3 regions of the Clostridium budayi genome follow, and region 2 is predicted to be linked to each of the others. Evidence: a T-box and tRNA genes for the amino acid it is inferred to sense, from the RefSeq annotation. Region 2 holds a T-box; the other regions hold tRNA genes.
What was found. The T-box of region 2 lies ahead of argS (arginine--tRNA ligase). A T-box ahead of a tRNA ligase gene usually reads a tRNA of that ligase, here a tRNA-Arg.
Positions count from the first base shown of each region.

Region 1 (10,319 bases), 1.1 Mb from region 2:
TATCTTTTAATGCTCCTAAATCATTTCTTATATTATAATCTTCATATTCCTTGGGAGTACTTTCTATAGACTTTAACGCACCTTCTAAATTATTTTTCTCATATAAACTTTTAGCCTCATTATAATTTATAATTATGTCTCTTAATTTTTTGGCTTCATTATTTTCCTTATCTTCATCTAATGCTTTATTAAAGTCATACATTGCATCATTATATTCTGCATTATTTAGTGCTAACTTTCCCTCTTGTATGTACTTATTAACTCTGCTTTCACATCCGTAAACGTTAACACCGGTAAAAAAAATAATACATCCTAGATATAAAATCCTCTTTAGTTCTTTTTTCATACTACTCCCCCTTAATAAAAGTTTCGATCTGTTAAGTTATATGAACATTTTTTCTCACCCTTTAAAGATAAAGAAATTTAGATAAAATCAATTTTATGTATTATTTATAATTATATCATAATACTATTAATAATAATAAAAATACCCATAACTATATAATATAAAAAAGATACTTAATTGAAACTATTATAACAATGATCATTGTAAATGGAATTAAAAAAGCCGACTCCTTTTCAATATAGAAATCAGCTTTTAGTGTGTTAACTCTCTTTTTTTAATTTCCTTTACATAGGTAGTACTTTATTGATTAAATCTAATTTTCTACAAATAACCTAATTAGATTTAATTAGGTTTCCATTATCATCGTAGTAAGTGGAATGTATGGGAATTAAAATCTCATCTTTCTCAAATGGATCAAATCCTCCACTTCCATAATCCTCATATATTCTTATTTTATTTCCTCTTATAAACGAATTTATATAATCGTAATATTTTACTTCGACCTGTAAAAAACTATCTACATAAGCTATCATCTTTTTACCGTCTTTTTCTATAATATGCTCAACATCAGTAAATGCATATGAAATGATGCATCCAAATAAATAAAGAACCATACTACCACCAATTATGAAACTAATTAGAACAGTTGCAGTTATGTTTCTATTTGTATAGTAATACATAAGAACAATTACTTGAATTAAAATTGAAAATAATAATATAGTAAAAATAGTAGCAAATATAAACTTAACAACATTTAAAAACCCAATGCCATTTAATCTAAGTATATACTTAGAAATTTTATATAGTAGTACTAAAGAAAATAATAAAATACAGTTATAAATAAAAAATTTTTCCTTTTTCATAAACTCTCCATGTTTAATTTTAATTCTCTGAATATAAAATCCTTCTTAAATAAAAAATTATATCTAAAAATAAAGCGACTTAACTTTTAAAGTTAAGTCGCTCTCCACCGTAAATGGCACCCCTAGTAGGAATCGAACCTGCATCTATCCCTTAGGAGGGGATTGTTCTATCCATTAAACTATAGGGGCTTATCATTTTAATTTTATTACAATATAATCCACCTGTCAATTTAATCTATATATAAAAAGATAGATTAGAATATAAAATTATATCATTTATACTTCAAAAATATGGTAAAATTAATGTAAATAAAAGTGTTTATTTTTAGTGTTTTTATTGAATAACCTAATAATTGCTATATGTGTGGAGGGGAAAATGAGAAAAAATAAAATAAATCTAAGTAATAAACTAATAATAATTTTGATTGTATTACTAATTATTATTGGATTATTTATATACAACTTTATAAAAGATGCTAATACATATTCTAATATTATTAAGTCAAATTGGAAAATTGAATTATCATCATCATACAAAGAAATTTATTCATCAGATAGCGGTCCTAGTTTTTTAGGTGATGGTTATAGATATCATATCTTTGAATATACGACTAGTAATGATATAAAAGATTCTTTAGATTGGCAAACTTACAAAAATCCATCTATGGAATTAGATATTAACATCATCTTATCAGAATTAAAAGTACCAAATGAATACTTGCCACCTTTTGACTGTGAGTATATGCACTTCTTTAAAACAAAGGATGACTCCTCTAAGTTATATATTATCTTTAATGAAAAGGAAAATAAAATATATGTTGCTGAACATTTTCTATAATATATTTAATAAATTATAATAGCACAAAAGGATACTAATTTTAGTATCCTTTTTTATTGTTGCCAGTTTATTATTAATATGTTTTTTAACCTATTGTTCTACATGTTTTCTAACTCTAACTACACTAACTATTGTCGCAAGTAATGGAGCTGATAATGCTATTGTTCCAGCTGATACTAGCCATTCCATTTTATTTAATTTAGTTAAAGTAAATATTTCTCTACCTATTGGTGTAATAAATGCTAAAGATACTATTCCCATCATTATTACAACCAATATAACTTTAAATGGAGTAAGAGGTAATGCAACCTTAAATAAGATTACCATACTAACCCCAGATAACATTAATACTGAAAGTGTTCTACAATGCTCTATATCTATACCTAATTTATACGAAATAACAAATGTAGCGGATACAAATAGTGCAATGAGCACACCATTTGGTATACTTGCGGTTAATATTCTTCCTAAGAATCCATGTTTTACTCTTTCTTGGTTTGGAAGTAATGCTAAGAATAATGCAGGTATACCTATCGCACAACTACCAACTAAAGAAAGTTGAATTGGTTGTATTGGGAATGGTAGTAATAATATTGAGAAAACAACTGCAAGTATAATTGAATATGTTGTCTTTGATAAGAATAACTGTGCTACTCTCTCTAAATTATTTATTTGTTGTCTTCCCTCTGCAACAACCTTTGGAAGTGCACTAAAGTTTGATTTCATTAGTACAAGCTGTGCTACTGCTTTTGTTGCATCTGAACCATTTGCCATTGCAATACCACAATCTGCTTCTTTAAGTGCTAATACGTCATTTACACCATCTCCAGTCATAGCAACTGTATGACCATTTTGTTGAAGTGCTATAACTAAATCTTTCTTTTGGTGTGGTGTAACTCTACCAAATATACTGTACTTTTCTACTTCCTTCTTTAATTCTTCCATATCTTTTGGAAGCTCTCTTGCGTCAATATAGTTCTCAGCACCTTCAATACCAGCTCTTTTACCCACAGCTGAAACTGTAACAGGATTATCTCCTGAAATTACTTTAATTTGAACACCTTCATTTTTAAAGAATTCTATTGTTTCTGGTGCGTCCTCTCTTATTATATCTTCTATTAAAACTAATGCTACTTTGTCTACATCTTTAATTTTTTCTCCTTTTAATGAGTTTAAAGATGATTTAGCAAGTAATAATACTCTTCTGCCCTTTTTAGCTTCTTCTTCTACTTTATTTTTTATTTCTATATACTTAGGTCCCATAACAATTTCTGGTGCTCCAAGTATCCAAGCTCCCTTATCTTTAAGTACAATTCCACCCCATTTTCTCTTTGATGAGAATGGAACTTTCTCTATTATTTCAAGATTAGAATCTTCTTTATATTTATCTAATATTGCTTGTTGAGTAGGGTTCTTACTTGGAAGGTTATGAGATATACTAGCTAATACTTCATCTATCTCTTTATCTTCAAATTCTGATAAATTTACAACATCAATTAATTTTAAAGTACCTTCTGTAACTGTACCAGTTTTATCAACACATAAAACATCAACTCTTGCAAGTACTTCTGTTGCTGAAAGTTCTTGTACTAAAGTATCATATTGAGATAACTTTATTATAGCAACTATAAATGTTGCACTAGTTAATAAAACAAGTCCTTCTGGAACCATTCCAATAATACCTGATACTGTTCCTATAACAGCATCTTGCCAACTAGCATTTATAAATATTAATTGAGTAGCTGCAAGTAATATACCGATTGGAACTATTAAGAATAATAATACTTTAAGTATTTTATTTAGTGCATTTTGTAATTCTGAATTAGTTATCTTAAATCTTCTAGCTTCATCTGCAAGTTTTGAAGAATATGTATTAGCTCCGACCTTTGTTACTTTCATATATCCTTCTCCAGCAACTACAAAGCTACCTGATAATATCTTATCTTCATGCTTTTTAGGAACTGGATCTGCTTCTCCTGTAAGCATTGATTCATCTATTTCCAGCTCATCGCCTTCATATAAAACACCATCTGCTAAAATCTGATCTCCTGATGTTATGTACACTATATCATCTTTTACTATTTCCTCGATTCCTATCCTTTTAATCAAACCGTCTCTGACTACATTACAATTTGCTTCACTAATTACGGATAGCTTTTCTATTATATTTTTAGCCTTAACTTCCTGAATAACACCAATTAAGCTGTTTACAATTATTACTCCTGCAAATATTGCATTTTTAGGAGAACCTGCAATTATTACTGCCACTGCAAGGACAAGATTAAGCGCATTAAACATAGTGAAAAAATTTGCTCTTAAAATTTGTAGAAAAGTCTTTGATGGAGCCTTTGGTAGTTTATTTACCTCTCCTCTTAGAACTCTTTCTTCTACCTGTTTCTCTGTAAGTCCGGTTATTTTACCTACTACTTCTTGATTGTAGTCATCTCTACATTCCATGCCATTTCTCCTTTTTAGTTTAGTTTCATAAGTAATAGTTTAATTCACTAATCTTAAAATACTCTTAAAATTTTGAAAATATATATTAAATTTCTTTTAATTTCTTTTAATTTCTTAGTTTATTTATGCTTTCTATTATAATTCTACTATTTTCCTTTAAATCCTCTTTAAAATTTCTATCGCAGTAATAAATATCACTAGATTCTAAACGAACTAAATCATTACATAATAGGAGCTCTGCCTTTTTTTCATTTTTTATTTTTTCATAAAAATTAGTTGCGGACTCTTTTCCTTCCTCTTCCCCTCCAATAACCCAATTTGTTATTGATGGATTTAATGCCACTATATCTTTTCCTATATTATCTGTATTTAAATTTTTATGAAACACAGTTCTCATTATATAAACATTAAAGCCTCGTTCTGCTATTTTAGACATTATAGGAATATATGATGCTTCATCCACATTATTTTTAGGATAAAAAATATATCCAACGCATCCGTCTCTTCCTTTTGGTTTTATAAGTATGCTATTTCTATAGTTATTCACATCTACAAATTGTTTATCCACAAGTGACTCTACTTTTTCTCTATCTAACTGTGAATAATTTATATTAGAATAAATAAATATCCCTACAAACACCATAATTATTGAAATAATAACGTAAAAAGAAAATTTTTTTCTCATAATTTTCACCCCTCTTTTTCATTATTATTTATTATTGCCAAAAGTAACGTTAATTTATCATAAGCTCTCTTTAGTTCTTTAAAATTTCCATCATTTATAATATACTTTTTCTATAGCACTTATTTATATTAGAGAGGATTGGTATTATGTTTAGAACAATACTTTTCTATCCTGGAATAATTATTAGCTTAATCGTTTCTTATCTTTGCTTAATTTGGGTTAAATTTTTAGAACTTAGAGGAAAAGATAAAGAAAGAACACAAGCTATATTTAAAATAACCTCAACGTGGGCAAAATTTGTAATGTGGCTTAGTGGTGCTAAGGTTAAAGTCTATGGAAAAGAAAATATTCCTAAAGATGAAGCTGTATTATTCGTTGGAAACCATCAAAGTAACTTTGATATTCCACTACTTCTTAGCAGCATAGATGTACCTAGAGGATTTATCGCAAAAAAAGAATTAGAAAAATGGCCTATTATAAGCATGTGGATGAGATATATTAATTGTATCTTCATGGATAGAAGCAATATTAGAAAATCAGCTGAGGCAATTGTTCAAGGTATCCAAATTTTAAAAAATGGATATTCAATGGTTATATTCCCTGAAGGAACAAGAAGTAAAGGTAAAAAAGTTGCTGAATTTAAAGCAGGTAGTTTTAAATTAGCTCTTAAGTCTAAAGTTAAAATAATTCCAGTTACTATTAATGGTTCATATAAACTTTTAGAAGCTAATGGCGGTAAAATACGTCCAGCTGATATAGAAGTTTACTTCCATAAACCTATTGATGTAACTAATCTATCTAAGGAAGAAATAGCAGAACTTCATAATGATGTTAGAACTATTATTGTTTCTGATCTTCCTGAAAGTCAAAGATAAAGCAAAAAGAAGCATTATTCATTAATGCTTCTTTTTTTTGATTTATTATTGTAATATTTTATTCTTATAATTATTGTATAATGGAATAAATAACTATTTTACATACGGAGGGTGAAATTTATGAAAAAAACACTTATAGGCTTACTTATAGCCTCATGTTTTGTTGTTTTAGCTGGATGTAGCGACAATTCAAGTTCAAGTGCTAGTACAAGCAATGCACAGCAACAAGTTGAAATGGCTAAAACATCGGATAATGCATCAAAAAATACTGAAGCTAAAGAACAAACTAGTAAAGAAGATGTATCAAAAGATACTAATAAAACTTCTGACAAATCTTCTACTGAAAACTCAAATACTAATATGAAACAAGATAATAAAGAAAATTCTGTTAAAGCAAATACTACAGTTAAAAAAGACAGTTCTAAAGAATCCTCTGAATCTATAAAGAAGAAAGATGTACATATAAAAAATACTGAAAAACCAATGATTACTCCAAGTAATAATTTAATCGTTGAAAAAAGAGTAAAAAATAATGATACATCTTCTGATTCAACTGAAATATCTAAATACTATGGAACTTGGAAAATAGCAGAACTTATAGGTAGAACACCATTAAATACTGGTAGTACTGTTCCTTTAAATAAAACAATAACAATAAGTAAAGATAATTATGTTAATAATTCTTTTGGAGTTAATATAAAAAATCCAATATATAATATAGCTAAAGTTTCTGAAGAAGACTTTTGTCGTGGATTTAAAATGGAATCTCTTAAAGGAACTGGATTAAAGAGTGGCACAGTTACTGCACTTGATGTTTCTAGTCCTAATAAAAATAATCCACAATTTGATGAAATATATCTTCAAGATGGATATATCATTTATTTAGAAGGCGGTATGTTCTTTAAATGTATTAAGAAATAGAAAATAGTAAGGCTAATAGATATTTTTAAATAAAGTATCTATTAGCCTTTAATTTATATTTTTAAACTACTGCTTTTATCCATTTCCCTGATCTTAACCTTGATAATTCAAATATTATCTTAACAACTTCTTCTGTGCATATTAGGAAGTATACTGTTGTTATCGGTAATCCTAATGATACTGCACCAATAAGAGATATTGGAACTGCATATCCCCATATAGTACCTGCTTGTACTAACATTGAGTATGTAGTGTCTCCACCACCTCTAAACACTCCAACTATCATTACAACATTAAAGAACCTTATAGGACAGAATATGGCCATAATATATAATACGTTTAATGTATCTTTATAAGTTTCAGGTGTTACATTAAATTGAGCCACAATTACTCTAGCTAAAGTAAATATTCCAAGGCCTATTAACAGTCCAATTATAGGTGATAAAATTCCAATCTTTTTTGAATAATCAATTGCAATATCACCTTCATCTGCTCCAATTTTATTTCCAACCATAATTGAAGCTGCTGTTGCAAGACCTATACATAAAACCATAAACATATTATTTATAGTTGTTGCTATTTGCATTGTTGCAACTGCACTTGTTCCAATTTGAGCATATGCTATTGAAAATGCAGTCATTCCAAAAGACCATACAAGTTCATTTATTATTGTTGGTGTTGCTGTTTTAAAATATCTTCTTACAAATTCCATATCAAAATCAAATAATTCTTTTATTCTTGCAGCAACTTTATTTTTCTGTACATATGTAACAGTTATAATAAATATCATTTCGATTCCACGTGCCACTGTTGTTGCAATTGCAGCTCCACTTACACCCATCTTAGGCATTCCTAAATTTCCAAATATAAATACCCAGTTTAAAAATGCATTACTTAAAACCCCAATTAAGCTTGCATACATCGGTATTTTAGGCTGCTCTGTGCTTCTAAGAGCTGAAGAAAATGCCATAGTTAAATTAGTAAATATGTAACTTATTGAAACTATTCTTAAATACTCACTTCCAAGGCTTATTACATTTGGATCATTAGATAATATGCTCATTATAGGAGTAGCAAATAATAATGCCCCTATTCCAAAGATAATAGTCGCTATAAACCCTACTGATATATCAAGTCCAAGGACACCTTTAATTCTCTTTACATCCCTTTTACCCCAATATTGAGCCATAAACACACTTGCTCCAGCGTTTATACCAGTTAAAGCTAACATAAAAATAAAGAAGTATTGATTAGCTAGTCCAACTGATGCTATTGCATCTTCTCCAAGCTTACCAATCATTAAATTATCAACTAAATTTAATGAAGATGTTATAAAGCTTTGAAGAGTTATTGGTAATGCTAGGGTTAGCATAGTTTTTATAAACTTTTTGTCTTTAAAAATCCCCTTCATTTAATCATCCCTTTCTAATAAAAAAGAGCACACGGGTAGTCTAGCCGCCCGTCTGCTCACATTAATTTACTATGATTTTTTGCCTTTTTTATTTTCTAATATTTAATAAATTATGTCAATAGTTAATATTGTATTAACATTTATTTAATTTAATTAATATTTTAGCTTCAAGTATTTTATTGTAATTTATGTATTTAAATGTTACTAAGGTTAAAGAAAGTATATATCAGTTTACTCAGTAATAATTGAAAAATCCTATTGTATTATTTTACATATTTTATAATATTTTCATCTGTATTTTTCTTCTATTTTTCTTACTTTTTAAGGAATTTATTATATTTTTAATAGTTATTATAAATATATTTACTATCTTATCTATTAGATTCATTGTTTTAGCTATTAAAATTTTACTTCTCTTAACTTTTTTCTACTAATGCTGTACAATATAAAGGTTGATTTTTATAAATCTTTACAAAAGGTGGTGGTATTTATGGTTATGCAAAAGCTTTTAAGTAAAGCTAGACAAGCTATAAATGACTTTGAGTTAATAGAAGATGGTGATAAAATTGCTGTTGGATTATCTGGAGGCAAAGATAGTCTTACTTTATTACATATTTTAAAGAATTATCAGCGCTTTTCACCTCAAAAATTTGATCTTATTGCAATAACATTAAACCCTGGAGACGTTGATAACTCTCCATTACATAAACTTTGTAGTGATATTGATGTAGAGTTCCATGAGATACAAACAAATATAAATGAAATAGTATTTGATATTAGAAAAGAGAAAAATCCTTGCTCTCTTTGCGCAAATTTAAGACGTGGTGCTCTAAATGATACTGCAAGAAAATTAGGTTGTAACAAAGTTGCCCTAGGTCATCATAAAGATGATGCTATAGAAACATTAATGCTTTCTATAAGCTATGAAGGAAGAATTAATTGCTTTTCACCAAAAAGCACTATGGAAAAGTACGATATAACCTTAATTAGACCTATGGTATATATTGACGAATCAATGATAAGAAAAGCTGTTCGTACATACGAATATCCTGTTATCCATAATCCTTGTCCTGCTGATGGAAAAACTAAAAGGCAAGATATTAAAGAATTAATAAGAACTATGGATAAAAAGATGCCCGGATTTAGAAAAAATCTTTTCAAATGTCTAAATAATTCTGAGCAGCTATTTATATGGGATAAAAATACTGTTAGGAGGATGTAAATTGAATACAAATAATAAGAAAAAAGCTATACTTTTTATGATATTAGCTTCATTCTTTTTCACAACAATGAATATGTTTGGTAAGTTAGCATCTGGTGTTACCCCTTACCAAAAGACATTTATAACAAACGTTGTAGCAACTGTTATTGTATGTATAATTATTTTTAAAAGAGGTGCTTCTTTCTTTGGACATAAGGGAACTAGAAAGTACTTATTTTTAAGAGGAATTATGGGTACTGTCTCTATTTGTGCATTTTATTTTTCATTAGATTATTTATTATTATCTGATGCAACAATGATTAATAAATTAAGCCCATTTTTTGCAATTATATGTTCATTTCTTTATCTTAAAGAGAAACTTACACTTAAACAAGGTACATTATTAATTTTAGCTTTCTTAGGAAGTTTATTTGTAATTAAGCCTCACTTTGATGCATCAATAATTCCATCAATTATGGGAATAGTTGCAGCAGCTTGTGCAGGACTTGCTTACACTATGATTAGAGTTATTGGAGATAAGGAAGATTTCTTCACTGTTATACTTTCATTTACAGGTATCGCTACTATAGTTTGCTTACCATTTATGTTTATTAATACTTCTGCTCTTACATTAGCTAATATAAGCTATATGGTGCTTGCTGGGCTTTGTTTTGTACTTGGACAAGTATTTCTAACATTAGCATATAGAAACGCTCCTGCAA
Region 1 is NZ_AP042456.1:278,131-288,449, reverse strand. Features, by position in the region: gene ACZ5TJ_RS01370 (hypothetical protein) at 1-346, opposite strand, end outside; gene ACZ5TJ_RS01365 (hypothetical protein) at 679-1,209, opposite strand; tRNA gene ACZ5TJ_RS01360 (tRNA-Arg) at 1,324-1,398, opposite strand; gene ACZ5TJ_RS01355 (hypothetical protein) at 1,586-2,047, shown strand; gene ACZ5TJ_RS01350 (cation-translocating P-type ATPase) at 2,138-4,504, opposite strand; gene ACZ5TJ_RS01345 (alpha/beta hydrolase) at 4,611-5,189, opposite strand; gene ACZ5TJ_RS01340 (lysophospholipid acyltransferase family protein) at 5,336-6,064, shown strand; gene ACZ5TJ_RS01335 (hypothetical protein) at 6,185-6,985, shown strand; gene ACZ5TJ_RS01330 (MATE family efflux transporter) at 7,047-8,396, opposite strand; gene ACZ5TJ_RS01325 (tRNA 2-thiocytidine biosynthesis TtcA family protein) at 8,893-9,618, shown strand; gene ACZ5TJ_RS01320 (DMT family transporter) at 9,656-10,319, shown strand, end outside.
Region 1: it encodes a tRNA-Arg, which carries the amino acid that the T-box ahead of argS (arginine--tRNA ligase) is inferred to sense. The anticodon was not compared.

Region 2 (10,319 bases):
GGACAACAAGCATTAGCATATGCAAGAATAAGAAAAGTAGGTAATGGAGATTATGAAAGAACTGAAAGACAAAGAAGAGTTATAGACTTAGTTACTCAGAAATTTAAAGATCTAAGTCCTCTTAAATATCCATCAGTAATGTCTTCACTATTACCATATATCAAAACAAACATAGAGCCATTTATGATGCTTAATTATGCGTATACAGCTTCCAAGTTCCCAAGTTTAACATTTGAACAGTTAAGAGTTCCATTTAGTGATGAAATATCATGGGGAGGTCTTTACAAAAATAAAGGATGGGTACTTATAGTTGATAGAGAACAAAATGCTAAAATTATGCGTGAATTTATATTTGATGATAAAACACCAGATGCAAATAGTTATAGTGTAAAGGAATGGAAAGAAAAGTTAGCTTCATACCTTAATGAAAATAATGAACACATTAAGGAAAATGGTCCACTTAAGGATTATGATGATGACTATATTCCACCAGTAACTAGTAGCAAAAATGAAAATAGTACTCAAAATAGTACTCAAAATAGTACTCAAAATAAAAAACCAGTAACTACACCACCAAAGGATACAATAAATAAACCTGATAAAGAAGAAGATAAAACAGATAATAATAATAATAACAACAATAATAATAACAATAATAATAATAACAATAATAATAATAATAATAATAATAATAACAACAATAATAATAATAATAATAATAATAATAATAATAATAATAATAATGACAATAATAACAATAAACCAGGAAGTGGTACTGGCTCAGGTTCAGGAAATGGAACAACAGATAAAGAAGAAAATAATCAAAGTTCTGCAAATGCTTCAGAAGCTAATCATCAGCTAAATAAAGCTTATAGAAGATAATATAACAATAATTAAAAACACAGTTTGTTTTTTCAAACTGTGTTTTGTGTTATAATACTTTAAAATGGAAAAGGAGAAAAATTTTATGGGATATATATATTCAAAAATATTAATGATACCAGCCATATTATTAGGATTTACTTTTCATGAGTATGCTCATGCAAAAATGGCAGATAAACTAGGAGATAAAACAGCAAGATTCCAAGGAAGGTTAAATTTAAACCCACTTACACATGTGGACCCTCTAGGATTTTTAATGATACTAGTCGCTGGAATAGGGTGGGCGAAACCTGTACAAGTAAATCCAGCAGCTTTTAAAGATAAATATAAGGATGATTTAAAGGTGAGCCTTGCAGGACCTCTTGCAAACTTAGGAGTAGCTTTATTTGGGGGAATATTATTATTTATAGTTATGGCACTTGTTTTTTCTAATATTCTTACAGGTGCATTAAGTCAAATTTTATATGATATATCAATGCAAATTATTTATATAAATGTAATGTTATTTATATTTAACTTATTACCACTTCCAGGACTAGATGGATGGAGTGTATTTAGAGATTTAAGTCCAAAACATTTTTATAGAGTATCAGATAAAATATATCAATACCAATTTATAATTTTAATAGCTATAGTCATAATAGGAGCACCAATTATATCTATACCAGTTAGATTTATATCTACTCAAATAATTAATATAGTACAATTATTGTTAATGGCTGTATTTTAAAAAGCATTCAATGCATGTAACTTGCATTGAATGCTTTTTTTAAACTTGTTCTATTAACAATGTTCTGTTAAAGATTTCTTTAAATGAATAAGCACCTCTCATAGCTTGACGTATTTCAAGTTCTAAGTTTAAATTAGATTTTAATTCTAATTTAACACTTTCTTGCGTTATAATAACATTTATATCTTTAACAGCACCTTCAAGGCTTCTATCTAGGCCTTCTGCTATTCTAAGTATTGCTCCCATATACTCGATTGTATTTACATCAATTTTGTTTATTATAGAACAAAATTGAGGGAATGGTATATGGTATTGATTATTTCTATGACAAGCTGCAACAGAAGCACTCAAGAATAACTCTTTTTGAGTTAATCCATTTATATAAGAATTTAAAATTATATAAAAACTATGCTTATGATGATTATAGTAATCTATACTAATTCCACAATCATGCAAAAGTGAAGCTGTTTTTAAAACTTTTAAATAACAATCATTTAATTTATGAAGAGGTTTAAGTTCCTCATATAATTTTTGTGCAATAGAGTAAACATGATGTGCATGGTTTTTATTAATATTTAATTTATTCATAATCCCGTTTATACTAAATGTTAGCATATCTTTATTATAATTGTATTTATTTTCAATATACTCATACATAATACCTTCTCTTAAACCTCTAGAAGATGTAATAATATCACTTACTCCTGTATGTGTAAGTATATTTTGGAATATACAAAGTCCTGCAACTATTATATCAGCACGTTCCCTTGGAAGTCCTTCAACCATTTTACGTTGTTTAAGATTTTTAGATTTTAATAAATTATATATGTCATGAACATCTATATCATTAAGAGTGTAATTATGTGCAACCCCAAAAGGATAGCGTTTTCTTATTCTATCAATTTGACCTAGACATGTAATTGTACCACCAACACCAATTATAGAATCAAATTTATATTCTTTAAGCCAAGTACATTCGTTTAATAAATTATTTATTTTAGAAACTGTATTTTCTAAATCTTCTCTTAAGATTCTATCTTGTAAATGATATTCAGATGTAAGGTTTAATGTACCAACAGGAATAGAATGATATTTTTCTATTTTTCTATTCTTTACCCAAGCTAGATGAGTAGCAGTACCCTCTATATCAACTATAAGAGAATTATTAAAGTATATAGTATTAGATATACCAAGGAAATTATAATAAATTTCTTTTTCTATGTTTAGTATAGTTACATCAATATCTAATTCATCTTTAATTAAATTAATAAGATAATCACTATTAGAAGCACTTCTAAAAGATTCTGTAGCTATAGCGATAATTTTTTCTGCGCCAGATACCTGACACATAGACTTAAAAACTCTAAGATTTGATAATGTAATATTTAATTTTTCCTCAGAGATTTTATCATTATCAACAAGATCCTGACATAATCTTACTGATGTTTTAAGTTCATCTATAGGTCTAAAATAGCCATTTTCCTCAACTTCATTTAATGTTAGGGTGACTGAATTTGCTCCTATATCAATGACACCAATTCTTTTCATAACAAACTCCTTAAATATCAATTAAATTTAAATATTAAAACTATTATACAACATTTTTTATTAAATTGTATTAAATATAATAATATTTAAGTATTTATTGACATTAACAAAGTAAAGTATGTATAATATATGAAAGAAAAGTAAAATATAAAATTCTGTGATGAGGAAAGTAGGATAATTGATTCTTTTAGCGAGTAAGGAGTTTGGTGTAAGCCTTATAAGATAAATTATTTGAAACAGAGCCTTTAAGAAGCGCCTGAAATGAGTAGGGAGAGCCGCAAGAATTAATCGCTTGCGTTATCAAAATAGAGTGGCATTTCTTTATGCAAATAGAGTGGTACCGCGGAAATTTGTTATTGTTCCGTCTCTTATTATATATAAGAGGCGGTTTTTTATGCTCATAAATTATGTTTTACAAAATATACAGAAAATTACAGGAGGAATTTAAATGGATTATAAAGAAATAATTGCAAAGTTAATAAAAGAACATGTTGACTTAGAAATAGAAGACATTAAAAAACTTATTGAAATACCACCAAAATCAGATATGGGAGATTTTGCATTCCCATGTTTCCAATTAGCTAGAGTTATGAGAAAAGCTCCAAATATGATAGCTGAAGAATTAGCTTCAAAATTAAACAAAGAAGGATTCGAAAGAATAGAAAACTTAGGACCATATGTTAATTTCTTTGTTGATAAAGAAGCATTTACAAAAAATGCAATAGAAACAGTTTTAACTGAGGGTGAAGATTACGGTAAATCAAATATAGGAGAAGGAAAAACTGTATGTGTTGAATACTCATCACCAAATATAGCAAAGCCTTTCCACGTTGGTCACCTTTTCTCAACATCAATTGGTAACTCACTTTATAAATTATTCAAAGAAGAAGGTTACAATGTAGTTGGTATAAATCACTTAGGAGACTGGGGAACTCAATTTGGTAAGCTTATATCAGCTTATAATAGATGGGTTGATGAAGAAGCATTAGAAAAAGATGCAATATCAGAACTTTTAAGAATATACGTTAAATTCCATGATGAAGCAGAAAAAGATCCATCATTAGTAGATGAAGGAAGAATGCACTTTAAGAGACTAGAAGAAGGTGCAGAAGAAGAAACTGCTCTATGGAAGAGATTTAGAGAACTTAGCTTAAAAGAATTTAATAGAGTTTATGACTTATTAGGAATTAAATTTGATTCTTTAGCTGGGGAAGCATTCTATAATGATAAAATGCAAGTTGTTATAGATGAATTAAAAGAAAAGAATCTTTTAACTGAGAGTAATGGTGCTCAAGTTGTTATGTTAGATGAATATAACATGCCTCCTTGTATAGTATTAAAGGGAGACGGAGCAACAATATATGCAACAAGAGATTTAGCTGCTGCAAACTATAGAAAGAATACTTACGATTTTGATAAGTGTGTTTATGTAGTTGGTACTCCACAAGCATTACACTTTAAACAAGTATTTAAAACATTAGAACTTGCAGGTAAAGACTGGGCTAAAGATTGCGTTCATGTAGGATTTGGATTAGTTAAATTTGCAGACGGTGGAATGTCAACAAGAAAAGGAAAAGTTGTTCTTTTAGATGATTTATTAAGTGAAGCAGTTTCAAAGACTCTTGAAATAATAAATGAAAAGAATCCAGAACTTGAAAATAAAGAAGAAGTTGCTAAGAAGATAGGTATTGGTGCGGTTATATTCACATATCTTAAGAATTCAAGAGAAAAGGATATAATCTTCGATTGGAAAGAAATACTTTCATTTGAAGGGGAAACTGGTCCATACGTTCAATATTCATATGCTAGAGGAAATAGTATATTAGAAAGAGCTGGAGAAGTAGATTTAACTAATATTGATTATAGCAAGTTAAATTCAAAAGAAGAATTTGAACTTATAAAATCTCTAGAAAGCTTTAAGAAAAATATTCACTTAGCTATTGAGAAGTTTGAGCCTTCAGTTATGTCAAGATACGTTATTGAAGTTGCTAAGTTATTTAATAAGTTCTACAATGCTCACTCAGTATTAAACTTAGAAGATGAAGAACTTAAAAAAGCAAGACTTGCATTAGTAAAAGCAAGTTTACAAGTAATAAAGAACGGATTAGGATTACTTGGAATAGAAGTTGTAGAAAAAATGTAATATCAAATTATAAAATAGTACTAGAAAAATTTTCTAGTACTATTTTAATAAAAAAGTAAAGTTAATTAGAGGTTAAAAAAATAAAGAAAATATGAATAATATTAATTGGCTGAAAAATATACCAAAAAGTATTACAATGACATTATAATTGTTATATAATATCGATAAAAGTTAGACGAGAATTTTATTATAAATAGTTTATAATATTACTTATAAGAGGTATCCTCTAAACTTCCTAATGTGATCACAGTATATTTAGTAATAGATTTTATAATAAAATCTCTATAACAATTAATATAAGTATTAGTGTATTTTTATAAGAGTATAATTAGCGGAGTTTTATTTGGTAAAGGTTTTATGAGAAATTTTTGAGATGAGATTATATATAGAAATGGTTATAGGTTAATTATAGTAGGGATTATACTGTTATTAAAATGTAAATTAATTAAAAATAATACTTAATACAAGCTGTACAATTTATTAATTGTATGGCTTTAAATTTTATAAAAAAATATTAATAATATATTTAGAATAATAATTTCATAAATATATATGTTATAATTTATAGTAATATAGAAGGAAGGAGAGGTTAGATTGAGATGAATTTTAATAGAGTTTTTAAATATAAAGATATTCTTATAGTCGTATTTTTAGCATTTGTAGCATATAAAATAGTAGATAATTACTCAGTTTACTTTTCTTTTATAAAGAAATTTTTAGTAGTTATAACACCTTTTATATATGCTTTTATATTTGCATATATACTGAATCCAGTTATGAAGTTTTTTGAGAAGAAGCTTAAGTTTAATCGTGGAGGAGCAGTAGCAATTACATATATAATTGTTGCAGGTATATTAGCATTAGTTGGGATATTTGTTATACCAAGTTTAATAGATAGTATAATATCTATTACTAAAGAAATTCCAACTTACGTTAATACGGTTCAAGAATGGGTAAATTCAGCTCTTAAAAATGATAAGATTTATGCCATAATGAAAGATGCTGGAGTATTAAGTACATTAACTACTTTATCTAGTAAGGTTGGAACTGTGATTATGAGTATTTTAGAAAATATGGCAGGGTCATTGTTAACAATAACAACTGACATAATAATGTTTTTCTTTGGATTCTTAATTTCAATATATGTATTGCTTGATAAAGAAAGATTTATAAAGCAATCTAAGATATTAACTAAAATGATATTAGGGGAGAAAAAAGGAAATGGACTTATAAACTTAGTTAGAACATACAACAGTATGATAGGAGCTTATGTTGGTAGTAAAGCATTAGATTCGCTAATAATAGGTATTATGTCACTAGTTGGACTTATTGTACTTAAAGTACCTTATGCAATACTTCTTGCAATTGTTGTTGGCTTTACAAATATGATTCCATACTTTGGTCCATTTGTAGGTGAATTAGTATGTGCAGCTGTAGCTATATTTGTTTCACCTTGGAAAGCACTTGCAGTATTTATATTCTTACTTGCACTTCAACAATTTGATGCTTGGTATTTAGAGCCCAAAATTGTAGGAGGAAAAGTTGGAGTAACACCATTTCTTATTGTATTTGGGGTTACAGTAGGTGGAGGATTCTTCGGAGCCATAGGAATGCTTTTAGCATCTCCAACTGTAGCAACAATGAAAATATATTATGATAAAAAAGTTAAGAAGTTTACAGAGGAAGAAAAAAGAAGAAGAGAATTAGAAGACATAGAAGATGTAGAAGATATAGATAATTAGAATATAAATAAAAAAGTAGCAGAGGGAATTATTTCCCTCTGCTACTTTTTACTTTCTAGATGGACACTTTTTACTGCATCCGCTACAGCCACTACAATGTCCTTTAGAAGACTTTTTAATATTTTTATATATTATATATACAGCTACTGCTGCGATTCCTATTGCTATTGCAATTTCCATTTATATCACCTTCATTTTAAATAAATATTGAAGCTATATTGTAGAATATAAATGCAACTACCCATGCAAGTACCAGTTGATAGCAAACTGAAAAAATTGTCATCTTTGTTCCATACTCTTTCTTCATAGTACCTACAGTTGATACACAAGGTACATAAAGTAAAGTGAATATTAAGAATGAGTAAGCTGAAATTGCTGTGAAGAATTGAGGTAGAATAACCTTTAAGTCTCCGTTAAATATTACTTCCATTGAAGAAACAACACTTTCTTTTGCAAGCAATCCACTAAGTAATGATACTGCTGATTGCCAGTTACCAAATCCAAGTGGCGTAAATATTGGAGCTATAAATGATCCAATAGATGCTAACATACTTTCATCAACATTTTCAACTAATCCATGTAAATTAAAGTTTGATAAGAACCAGATTACTACAGTCATTGCAAATATTATAGTACCAGCCTTTTTAATAAAGCCTTTAGCTTTATCATAAGTTTGTTTGATTATTGAAGTTAATTGAGGAATTTTGTAGTTTGGAAGTTCTATGATGAAAGGTTCCTCATCCTTTTTAAATATAGTCTTTTTAAATAAAATACCTATTAAGAATGCTATAACTACTCCAAGTAAGTATAGTGATGCAACAACTAATCCTCTATGTTCAGTAAAGAATACTGAAGCAAATAATGCATAAATAGGAAGTCTTGCATTACATGACATTAATGGAACAAGAAGAGCTGTAAGCTTTCTATCTTTTTCACTCTCTAAAGTTCTAGCAGACATAATTGCAGGAACTGAACATCCAAATCCAACAATCATAGGTATAAATGCTTTTCCTGAAAGTCCCATCTTTCTCATGAACTTATCCATTAAGAATGCTACTCTTGCCATATATCCACTATCTTCTAAGAATGCTATACAAACAAATAGTGCAAGAATTACAGGTAAAAGTACTAATATACCACCAACACCGCCAATGATACCATCAACTAATAATGATTGGAACCAAGGAGATGTATTTGCAAGTAATGTATGCATCCATGGTATAAACGAATTATTTAATAATCCATCTAACCAGTCAGATATAGGTTGTCCAACCCAAGCAAAAGTGAATTGGAACATAAATGCCATAATTAGAATAAATAATGGATAAGCTAAAAATGGATTTAGTAACACTTTATCTAATTTTTCAGTTAAATCTTTTTTATTAGCATTTTTTTTATTTAAACAGTTTTGCGTAACTTTTTCTATGTATTTGTAAGCTTCTTTCTCATCATAAAAGTTAAACTTCTTACTATCATCTAAAATTTTATAATCTTTTTTTTCTATAGCTTCTTTTACTAAGTCAATTCCTTGCTTTTTAGCAGCAATTATAGGAATTACTGTAACTCCAAGTTCAGAAGAAAGCTTGTCATAATCAATTTCATAACCTTTGCTATTAACAACATCAATCATATTTATTGCAAGAATTATTGGCTTATTAAATTGCTTAAGTTGTGTTGTTAAATAAAGATTTCTATCTAAGTTTGAACCATCAACTATATTAAGTATTAGATCAACATCATCATTCTCTAAAAAGTTTTTAGCTACAATTTCTTCATTAGAAAATGTATCCATTGCATATATTCCTGGTAAGTCTACTATTTTATAATCTTTATAGTATCCTTCTTTTTTTTCAACAGTAACTCCAGGCCAGTTACCTACATATTGCTTTGATCCCGTTAATGCATTAAATAATGTTGTTTTACCCACATTAGGATTCCCAAGCAGTGCTATTGTTGTCATTTAAATTCCTCCTTATGCTAGCAAAATAATATTTTTAGCATCTTTTTTTCTTATAGCTAAATCAAATCCTCTAAAATTAATTATTAGTGGATCTCCAAGAGGCGCTGCCATTTTCATTATTATTTCAGTACCTTCTATACAACCAAGTGCTAAAAGACGTTTAGTTAATTTACTATCACCTTTTATTCTATCTATAATTCCGTGTTCTCCTGGTTTTAAATTTATTAGTTCCATTTTCCTTCACACCTCACAATGAAAATCATTATCATATTATTATAATATCACTATATGAATTTAGAAGTCAATGTTTAGTGTAAATTTATATAAATTAAAATTTTTGGCAACAATATAATGGGATAATATTTTTAAAGTAAATTATTTGTTTTGCAAAAGAAAAATTTGTATGTATAATAGTAAGAAATATTAAATACGAAGGAGGAATTTATATGGAAAAAAGAATAGCAGCATTTTTCGACATCGATGGAACATTATATAGAGAAGGACTTATAACAGAAGTCTTTAAGAAGATGATTAAATATGAAATAATTGAACCAGAAAAATGGTATAACGATGTAAGAAAAGATTTTGATAAATGGGATAGAAGAGAAGGGGATTATGATACTTATCTTCTAAAGATGATTGACATTTATATGGATGCTATAAAAGGATTAAAGAAAGATCAAATAGAATTTATAGCAAAAAGGGTAATAGAACAAAAGGGAGACAGAGTATATACTTTTACTAGAGACAGAATAAGATGGCACAAAAAACAAGGACATATTTTAATTACTGTTTCAGGTTCACCTAAAGAACTTGTAAAAGAAATGTCTTTAAAGCATGGATTTGATGATTATAAAGGTGCAGAATATACTTTAAATGAAAATGGTGTATATACTGGCGATGTAATTCCTATGTGGGATAGTGAAAGTAAAGAAAAAGCAATAAAAGAACTAGAAGAAAAATATAATATAGATTTAGAAAATAGCTACGCTTATGGGGATACTGCAGGAGATTATACAATGCTTAGTAAAGTTGGTAATCCATATGGAATGAACCCTACAAAAGAGTTACTTAAAAAAATTTTAAATGATAAAGCTTTAAGAGATAGAATAAATATTATTGTAGAAAGAAAAGATGTAACGTATAATCTAAATGTAGGGGATATCCAATTTGAATAAGAAAGAGTGATTCTGTGATTATAAAAGAAAATGTTATACCTGTAGATGAAATAGATAATAAACAATTTTTGAAAATGGATGAAGAGGTTTTACCAGAAGAAATTATATTTTTCGACTTAGAACACTATGTTTATAA
Region 2 is NZ_AP042456.1:2,213,723-2,224,041, reverse strand. Features, by position in the region: gene ACZ5TJ_RS10665 (LCP family protein) at 1-882, shown strand, start outside; gene ACZ5TJ_RS10660 (site-2 protease family protein) at 968-1,612, shown strand; gene ACZ5TJ_RS10655 (Ppx/GppA phosphatase family protein) at 1,652-3,160, opposite strand; T-box leader at 3,309-3,532, shown strand; gene argS (arginine--tRNA ligase) at 3,609-5,303, shown strand; gene ACZ5TJ_RS10645 (AI-2E family transporter) at 5,903-7,045, shown strand; gene ACZ5TJ_RS10640 (FeoB-associated Cys-rich membrane protein) at 7,094-7,225, opposite strand; gene feoB (ferrous iron transport protein B) at 7,242-9,005, opposite strand; gene ACZ5TJ_RS10630 (FeoA family protein) at 9,018-9,239, opposite strand; gene ACZ5TJ_RS10625 (HAD-IB family hydrolase) at 9,452-10,183, shown strand; gene ACZ5TJ_RS10620 (ribonuclease H-like domain-containing protein) at 10,198-10,319, shown strand, end outside.

Region 3 (10,319 bases), 920 kb from region 2:
TTAAAAAGGTAATAGAACTTAATAAAGAATTTAATAAAAAAGAAGAAGAATATAAGGTAATAGGAGAACTTGCTGATTTAGCAAATGGAAAGAAGAGTCCTTATATATCTTTTGAAAGATATGTATTAGCATCATATTTCCAAGATATAATTGATGCTGCTAATTTAAGACTTGAGAAGATGACTGGAGAGAGGTTCTCATTAAAGAGAAAGACTAGTAAAAGCAAAGGTGCAGGTCAAAAAGGATTAGAACTTGAAATATACGATAATTATACTGCAAGTTCAAGAGATGTAAGCTCATTATCAGGAGGAGAAAGCTTTAAAGCTTCGTTATCTTTAGCACTTGGTTTATCAGATGTAGTTCAAGCAAGTTCTGGAGGAGTTTCATTAGAAACTATGTTTGTTGATGAAGGATTTGGGACTCTAGATCCACAATCATTAGATAATGCTATTGATAGTTTATTAGAATTACAAAAGGGTGGACGTTTAGTTGGGATAATATCTCATGTTCAAGAGCTTAAAGAAAGAGTAGATGCAAAGATTGAAGTAGTATCAACAAAAGAAGGTAGTACTGCTAATTTTAATATCCTATAAAAAAGGAGCGAGATTAATATCTCGCTCCTTTTATTTAGCATGTTCTTTACTAGGTCCATATGCTTTAGTATCATAAGCAATTTCAAAGAATCCTTGAGGATGATAGCAAGCAGGACATTTTTTAGGAGCTTCGGTTCCTTCAAATATATATCCACAATTTCTGCATTTCCAATATTGAGGAGTTTCACTAACATAAAGAAGGTTATCTTTAAGGTTTGCGTAAAGATCTAAGTATCTTTGTTCATGATGCTTTTCTACTGTTAATATTTGAGAGAAAGCATTATAGACTTCAGGATACCCTTCTTCTTTAGCAATTTTAGCAAACTCAGGATATGCAGTACCCCATTCATCTCTTTCTCCTTCAGCTGCATATTTTAAATTATCTAACGTAGTACCAAGTCCTATTGGATAATCTGCATTTACAGTTATATCAGTATGACCTAGGCCTTCAACTAATAAATCATAGAACACTTTAGCATGAGCTCTTTCATTATCAGCAGTTTCTAGAAAAACAGCTTCAATTTGTTTGTGGCCTTCCTTTGCAGCAACTCTTGAATAAAATGTATATCTATTTCTTGCTTGAGACTCTCCTGCAAAAGCTTTAGCTAAATTATCAGCGGTTTTACTTCCTTTTAAACTTTTCATAAATAAAAAATCCCCTTTCAAATAAGTTATACTTAGTATTAACTATTTAAAAGGAGATTATGCTTAATGTTTTATAAGTTACGGTCTAAGCCTTTAAAGAAAATAGAGAGTGTATTAGGACCAGAATGACTTCCAATTACAGGTCCAATATAATTTATTACTATATTTACATCATATTTTTCTTTTATCATAGAAGCTAATTTTTCAGCTTCTTCTATACAATCACCATGTGATATAAATATAGTATCATTTTTTGAATAATCAAACCTTTCTTCAAAATAACTATATAAAGTCTTTATCGCTTTTTTTCTGCCTTTAACCTTATTTAAATTTTGAAGCGTACCGTCTTCTGGCATATAAAGAATAGGTTTAATTTGAAGTAATGATCCTATTGTTGCGACAGCAGGTGAAATTCTACCACCACGCTTTAGATGATTTAAATCATCTACTGTGAATATATGATTTACTTTAAACTTGATATTTTCTATATGATTTACTATATCCTCTTTTGAAGCACCATTTTCTCTTAATTTACAAGCTTCATAAACAAGAAGTCCAACACCTAAAGAAGCTGACCTAGTATCTATTATTGAAATATCCGCATTCGGATATTTTTCTAAAATTTCTTCTTTTGCAATTAAAGAACTATTATAAGTTCCACTAAGTGCTGAAGAAAAGGCTATATAAATTATTGGAATATTTTCTTTTGCATATTTTTCAAATGCTTCAAAAAACCTAAAACTATTTATTTGGGATGTCATTGGCATAGCACCATTTCTTAATCCATCGTAAAAAGTTTTATAATCAATTGATTTACCATACTCATCTATATATTCTTTATTATTAAAATTACATATAAGACCTAGTGAATGAATAGAAAACTTATCAATTATGTCTTTTGGTAAATCAGAGCTTGAGTCTGTTATTATAATAAAATTATTTATAACAAAAACCTCCTTTAAGAATATTTAATGTAATAATATTATAATTATAGTCATAAGTATATATATTATTTCAAATAATAATAAAAATATTACAAATAGCTCATATAAAATTAAATCTAAAATAAAATATAATTTAAAATTTTTGAACAAAAACGGTTGTAACTTAATGTAAAAAATGTTAAAATCTATGTGTAGTGATTAGGGGCTAAGGTAGGAAGGGAAATATGTGTAATTTTACAAATAAGAGTGATTATGAAAATTTATCAAAAGATGAAATGCTTGATCTTATTTGTGACTTAAAAGATAGAGAAGAAAAGTTAGAAAGACTTCTTTCTAATATTTCTCATGATTTAAGATCACCATTAAATGTTATAATGAGTGTTTATCAAATATTAGAAGCTATGAAAGCAGAAAATATGGATGCAAAAGAAAAAGAATATTTAAATATGATAAAGAGAAATAGTTATAAAATGCTCAAGCTAATTGATAATTTAATAGATGTATCAAAATTAGATAGAAATTACTTTAGCATAAATAAGAGAAACATAGAACTAGTAAGTTTTTTAGAAAATACTATAGCATCGATTGATAAATATGCGAAACAAAAAGATATAACACTTGTGTTTGATACAAATAAAGAGGAGTGTATAATTGCAGTAGATCCAGAGGCATTTGATAGAATATTTATTAATTTGTTATCTAATGCAATAAAATTTTCAAATAGTGGAGAATGTATTTATATAACTCTAATGGTAGATGATAATAATATAAAAATTAGTGTTGTAGATAATGGGATAGGAATTGCTAAAGAAGACCAAGAAAATATATTTAATAGATTTACTCAAACAAAAAAAGCAAAAACAGAATATAAAGGAAGTGGAATAGGTCTTGATTTAGTTAAATCTCTTGTTAATTTACATGATGGTACAATAACATTAAAAAGTGAGCCATTAAAAGGATCGGATTTTACAGTTATTATTCCAAATATTAAATTAGATCAAGAAGAAGATAAAGTAGAACACAGTAGTAATAATGTTCAATTACTAGAAATAGAATTCTCAGATATATATTTATAGCAAGGGTCATAAGAAGTAATAATTAGATAGTTATATTTCATTATTAGGCTTAATAAATTTATTTGCACTATGATGGATTTTATGATAATATAGGTCTGTTAGTAAAAGTAAATATACGGGGCGTTAGTTAAATGGATATAACATACCGCTACGGACGGTACATTATGGGTTCGATTCCTATACGCCCTACCAAAACTCTAAAAGAAAATCTTTTAGAGTTTTTTTGTTTTTTCATAAAATTTGATTACAAAATAGCCCAACTGTACATAGTTTATAATATATATTATAATTATATATATTAATTTATTGAATAATTTGGGAATGTTATATATGTGCCTAGAGGAGGTATACATTGAGTAGAGAATACAAATTAAGCGTAATAATACCTGTGTATAATGTAGAAGAATATTTAGTGGAAACGCTAGATTCTGTTGTCAATCAAACTATGGATAATTACGAAATAATATTAGTAAATGATGGATCAACAGATAATAGTCAATCTATTATAGATGATTATGCAAAAAGGTATGAGAACATAATAAGTATATATCAAGAAAATTCTGGTCCTGGTAAGGCTAGAAATAAGGGGGTAGAGGTTTCTAGGGGAGAATACATAATATTTGTTGATTCTGATGACATAATACCAAAGGATGCCCTTTTAAAAAGGTATAATCATGCCGTAGATAATAATGCTGATATAGCTGTATGCGCTACTTATCTATATGATGGAGAAAAAGATTGGCCAATAAAAAGTCATTTTTTAGAAGAAGGGCCTAAAGATATAAGAAGTGACTTAGAGTTATTATGGATGATGGGACCGTGTAATAAAATATATAAAAGAGAGCTTCTACAAGATATAAGGTTTCCAGAGAATATAAATTACGGAGAAGATCAAGTTTTTGTTTTAAAAGCTTACCTTAAAGCAAACAAAATATATAGTTCACAATATGTTGGATATTATTACAGAATGAGAAAAGAAAACGGAGGATCATTAACTCAACAAGTTTTTGTTAATCCATCTAAAGTAATTGATAATGTAACAGTATTATGGGAACTTGTTTCTAATGATATAAATTATGAAATAGATGATGAAAACATAAGAAAAAATCTTAAAAATGCTTATTTCTATAGATTGGTTAATGTTAATATATGGCCACCATTTAAAGAAGCATTTATAGGAGATAAAACTTCAGATAAAGATAAAGTTTATAAAAGTATGCTTAAACTAATAAACATAGTAGATAGAGAGCAATTTGAGAAATTAGGTAAAATAAAAAAGATTGTATTTAATATGATGTATGATAATAAGAATTCATCAGTAAATAAAATAGCAATTATAAAAATAACATCTCTTATTTATATAAGCTATAAGGCGGCAGAGTTAAGAAAAGATATTAACAAACTAAAGCGTAACTTAGGTAGGGGATAATTGTGTTTTATTATAGGAGGAAACTGAGTTGGATAATCAATATAAAGTTAGTGTAATAATACCTGTATATAATGTAGAGTCTTATCTTAGAGAAACACTTGATTCGATAATGAGTCAGACGTTAAAAGATGTAGAAATAATATTAGTAAATGATGGTTCTACAGATGGTAGTCAAAGGATAATAGATGAATATAGTGAAAAGTTTAAAAATATAGTTAGTATATATCAAGATAATGCAGGTCCGGGTCAAGCAAGAAATAGAGGAATAAAAGCAGCAACGGGAAAATACATAGCTTTTGTTGACTCTGATGATCTTCTGCCAAAAGATTCATTAGAAGTTAGATACAATCTTGCAGAAGAAAATAATGCTGATATGGTTGTATGTGCAACATGCATGTATAACGGAGAGGAAATATGGCCAGTAAAAACTCACTTTTTTGAAGAAGGTCCAAAAGATATAAGAAAAAATTTCGAACTATTTTGGATGATGGGACCTTGCAATAAGTTATATAGTACAGAGCTTATAAAGGATTTAGAATTCCCGTCAGAAATAAACTATGGGGAAGACCAAGTATTTGTTACAAGAGCATATATAAGAGCAAAGAAAATATTTAGTACTCAGTATGTTGCATATTATTATAGAATAAGAAATAATCCAGGAGAATCTCTAACGCAACAAGTATTTGTAAATCCGCATAAAGTAATAGAGGATGTTAGAAAGTCATGGATTCTAGCATTAGATGAAATAAACTCACACATAAAAGATAGAAATGTTGCAATAAAATTAGAAAAAGCTTACTTAATTAGATTAGTTGATATAAATATTTGGCCACCATTTAAACAGGCTATAATAAGTAAGAATGATGAGGTTCAAACTAAGGCGTTTAAGAGTATGGAACAATTATTAGATACTATTGATTCTGAAATACTTAATGATTTTGAAAAATTAAAATGGATGTTAACAAGAGGAGTAATAGAAAGATATTTATTCTTAGGTAAGAGTGCAAAAGTAGAATACATAAGCCTTTTAGCAAAAACATTTGATAAGTTAAATAACGAAAGCATAGAAGAATTAAGAAGACACTATGATTATATGGTTGATTATATGGAAAAAGCAGTAAGAACTAATAATAAAAAATATATATACAAGTATCTTACTAAAAGAAGATTAATAAGAATGAAAAATACGTTTTCTAGAAGAACTGATAAAGCATTCTTCTATTTATGTAGTTTACTTCCGCTTAAAAAGAATAAGGTTATTTTAGCTAGTAATAAATCAGAAAATCTAACTGGAAACTTAAAAGCAATCTATGACGAATTATTAAAAAGAGGTAATGTAGAGATTGTTACTTATTTAGATAAAAATAGAAGTAAATCAGAAAGACTAAGTATGTACTATAATTTTGCAACAGCAAAAACAATATTATTAGACGATTATTATAGACAGCTTTATGGATTAAAATTTAGAAGTGGAACAGAAGTAATTCAAGTATGGCATGCATGTGGTGCATTTAAGAAATTTGGATTTAGTGCAATAGGAAAAAGAGACGGAAATTCACAAAAATTCGAAGAAAATGCACATTTACATTACACTAAAGTAATAACAAGTGCTAAAGAAATAAATAAACACTATGCAGAAGCATTCCATATAAAAGAAGAAAAGGTTCTTCCGCTTGGAGTGCCAAGAACAGATATATTATTTGATGAAAATTATAAAAAAGATATAGAAAATAAATTATTAAAAGAATACCCAGAATTAGTAGGTAAGAAGATAATAACATATGCACCTACATTTAGGGGTGGAGCTAAAGAAAGACAAGACTTTAAGCTAGAATTAGATCCAGTTGAATTACTAAATTCAATAGATGATGACTATGTAATAGTGTTTAAACTACACCCAAGTGTAAAAAATGGACTTAGTGGATCACTAAATATACCAGGGCACCTATCTAATAGAATACTTAATTTAGATAGTAGTGTTGATGTAAATGAGTTATTAATAATAACAGATATATTAATAACAGACTATTCATCTGTTTTATTTGAAGCAGCATTATTAGATAAGAAAATATTATTATATGCTTATGATAAGGAAGAATATCTTGGAGAAAGAGATTTCTACTATGATTATGATGAATTTGTTCCAGGTCCTATAGCTTATGATAATGAAGATATAATAGAAATAATAAAGGAGGATAAATTTGATATTAATAAGGTCAGAAGTTTTAAAAATAGATTTTTTGACCATAATGATGGAAAGGCAAGTAAAAGATTAGTTGATTATATAACTAATGAAAATAAATAGGTGATTTTATGTTAAAAAATATAATAAAAGAAAATGTTGAAAACATTAAACAAACGATACTTATATCTAAGGCTGACTTAGTTAAATTTTATAAAGGTGCTGCTTTAGGATATTCTTGGGCCGTTATAAGACCTATGGTAACAATACTTGTTTACCTTTTTGCATTTACATTTATAAGAACAAGTTCAAAAGTTGATGGATTTGAATACTTTATATGGTTAATTGCAGGTTTATGTCCATGGTTTTTTGTTAATGATGCAATAGTTGGAGGAGCTATGTCTATTAGACAGTACAGACATTTTGTAACTAAGATGAAGTTTCCAATATCAACTATACCAACATTTGTAATACTATCAAAACTATATGTTCAAGTTATGTTACTTTTATTAGCTATGGTTATATTTGCGTTTTTTGGATACTACCCTGATATATACTATTTACAGTTCTTATATTATATTCCTGTAATGTATATATTCTTCTTAGTACTTTCATGGACGTTATCATCACTATCAGTAATTAGTAGAGACTTTGAAAATTTAGTTAAAGCAGCAATTCAAGCAGTATTATGGTTAACACCAATACTTTGGAATATAAAAAGTGTACATTCCCCTGTATTAAAGTTTATACTTAAACTAAATCCAGTTAACTACTTTGTTGAAGGATATAGAAATACACTACTTTATAAACAATGGTTTTTCGAAAGCACATATTCAATATACATATGGATTGTAATTATAATTGTAGCGCTAATTGGAAGTCATATTTATAAGAAACTATACAAAGATTTTGCGGACGTTTTATAAGGAGAAGAGTTATGGAATATGCAGTTGAGTTTAATAATGTAGTTAAAGAATATAAACTATATAAAGATGATAAAGATAGATTTAAAGATCTATTTTGGGGAAAGAGATACACTCCATATAGAGCTATAGATAAGCTTGATTTAAAACTACCAAAAGGTGAAGTTATTGGTATACTTGGCAAGAATGGTTCAGGTAAATCAACAATCCTTAAGATGGTAACTGGAGTTGTTTATCCAACAGAGGGAGAAATAGTTGTAAATGGTAAAGTATCAGCTCTATTAGAATTAACAGCTGGATTTGACCTTGAACTTACAGGTAGAGAAAATATATACCTTAAAGGTTACTCTATGGGAATGATTAGAAGTGAAATAAATGAAAAGATTGATGATATAATTGAATTCTCAGAACTTGGAGATTATATAGAGCAACCAGTAAGAATGTATTCAAGTGGTATGAAGGCTCGTTTAGGTTTTGCTGTAGCAGTTAATATTGATCCCGATATATTAGTTGTCGATGAAGCATTAGCAGTTGGTGATGAAATATTTAGAGAAAAGTGTATGAATAGAATGGATAAATTCAGAGATGAAGGAAAGACTATATTATTCGTATCACACTCATTACCTCAAATGAGAGATTTCTGTACAAAAGGTGTTTGGCTACATCAAGGAAAAATGATAGCTGAAGGAGAAATCGATGAAATAGCTAATATGTATAAGCATTATTTAAACGGAGTATCTGTTGAAAAGATATTAGAAGATATAGATAAGTACAAGGACTTAGTAGAAATAAAGCAAAGCCTTACAGATATCGATATGTATGATGATTATGTAGAATTTAAAGGATATATTCAAGTAGAGCCTAATAATAAAAAGTATGACCTTTTAAATATTATGTTACATCAAGATGATAATATAATTAAATTCGGAAATGTTAAAACAGAGTATAAGAAAGATGCAAATAAATTATATTATGCAGCTACTATAAAATTTAAAGATATCCAAAAGGGATACTATAATGTAGAATTAGATATTGATGTACAAGGAGAGCCATATATTAGGCAGGCATGGTGTACGAACAAGGTCGGACAATTTATGGCTAAAGAACACAATATATCATTAATCATTAAAAATAATAGACTAAAGATAAAAAAAGATTAGATATAAATAGAAAAAACCGCTAAGGATAAGTAAAGGCTACTTTCTTTAGTGGTTTTTAAGTATTAAATATTAAAATTAATGTAATAAAATACTTAAGAATTATGATACAATTATAATAATATGGAAATAAAATTATGAACATAAGCACAAAGGAGTGATATTGTGATTTACGCAGAGATATTAGCAGGTGGAAAAGGCACTCGTATGGGAAATACTGAAATGCCTAAGCAATTTTTAAAGATTGGAGAAAAGCCAATAATAATACATACATTAGAGACTTTTTTACTAAATACTAGATTTAATAAAATAATAATAACAACACCAAAGCAATGGATACAACATACAAACGATTTAATAAATAAATATATACCAAGCAATTTAAAAGAAAACATAGTAGTGTGTGCAGGTGGTACAGATAGAAATGAATCAATAATGAGTGGTATTAGATATATAGAAAAAGAATTTGGACTAAATGATGATGACGTTATAGTTACTCATGATGCAGTTAGACCATTTTTAACTCATAGAATAATAAATGATAATATAGATTCTGCTTTAGAATTTGGAGCATGCGATACGGTAGTTCCAGCTTTTGATACAATAGTAAAATCAGTAGATGGAGATATAATAAGTGATATCCCAAGACGTGACTTTATGTATCAAGGTCAAACACCTCAAAGTTTCAACATAAAGGAATTAGTTTCACTTTATAATTCATTAACTAGTGAAGAAAAAGAAGTATTAACAGATGCTGCAAAAATATTTGTTGTTAAAGGCAAGAATGTTAAGTTAGTTCAAGGAGAAGTATTTAATATGAAGATAACAACTCCATATGACTTAAAATTAGCAAATGCTTTAGTGAGGGATGATTTAAATGATAAATAAAGTATACAGATTAATTGCTCCTAAACAAATAACTGTAGAATTTGAGGAAAGAAGCCTAGATGGTGAAGGTATCATCGTAAGACCTACAAGATTATCAGTATGTGCAGCAGACCAAAGATATTATACTGGATCTAGAGGAAAGGAAGCTATGAAAAAGAAACTTCCTATGGCTCTTATTCATGAAGGTGTTGGAGAAGTTATTTACGATCCAAAGGGAGAGTTTAAACCAGGTGATACAGTAGTTATGATCCCAAATACTCCAACTCAAACAGACAATATAATAGCAGAAAACTATTTAAGAACAAGTAAATTTAGAGCAAGTGGATACGATGGATTCATGCAACAATACGTATTTATGGGAAGAGATCGTATTATAAAATATGATAATATAAACCATGATGTTGCATCATTCTTAGAACTTATAAGTGTATCAGCTCATGCAATCCATAGATTTGATAAAAAAGCTCACGATAGAAGAGATG
Region 3 is NZ_AP042456.1:113,738-124,056, reverse strand. Features, by position in the region: gene ACZ5TJ_RS00565 (AAA family ATPase) at 1-593, shown strand, start outside; gene rbr (rubrerythrin) at 624-1,238, opposite strand; gene ACZ5TJ_RS00555 (DegV family protein) at 1,310-2,182, opposite strand; gene ACZ5TJ_RS00550 (sensor histidine kinase) at 2,407-3,258, shown strand; tRNA gene ACZ5TJ_RS00545 (tRNA-Arg) at 3,376-3,450, shown strand; gene ACZ5TJ_RS00540 (glycosyltransferase family 2 protein) at 3,611-4,687, shown strand; gene ACZ5TJ_RS00535 (bifunctional glycosyltransferase/CDP-glycerol:glycerophosphate glycerophosphotransferase) at 4,716-6,992, shown strand; gene ACZ5TJ_RS00530 (ABC transporter permease) at 7,001-7,795, shown strand; gene ACZ5TJ_RS00525 (ABC transporter ATP-binding protein) at 7,807-8,952, shown strand; gene ACZ5TJ_RS00520 (IspD/TarI family cytidylyltransferase) at 9,115-9,837, shown strand; gene ACZ5TJ_RS00515 (zinc-binding dehydrogenase) at 9,827-10,319, shown strand, end outside.
Region 3: it encodes a tRNA-Arg, which carries the amino acid that the T-box ahead of argS (arginine--tRNA ligase) is inferred to sense. The anticodon was not compared.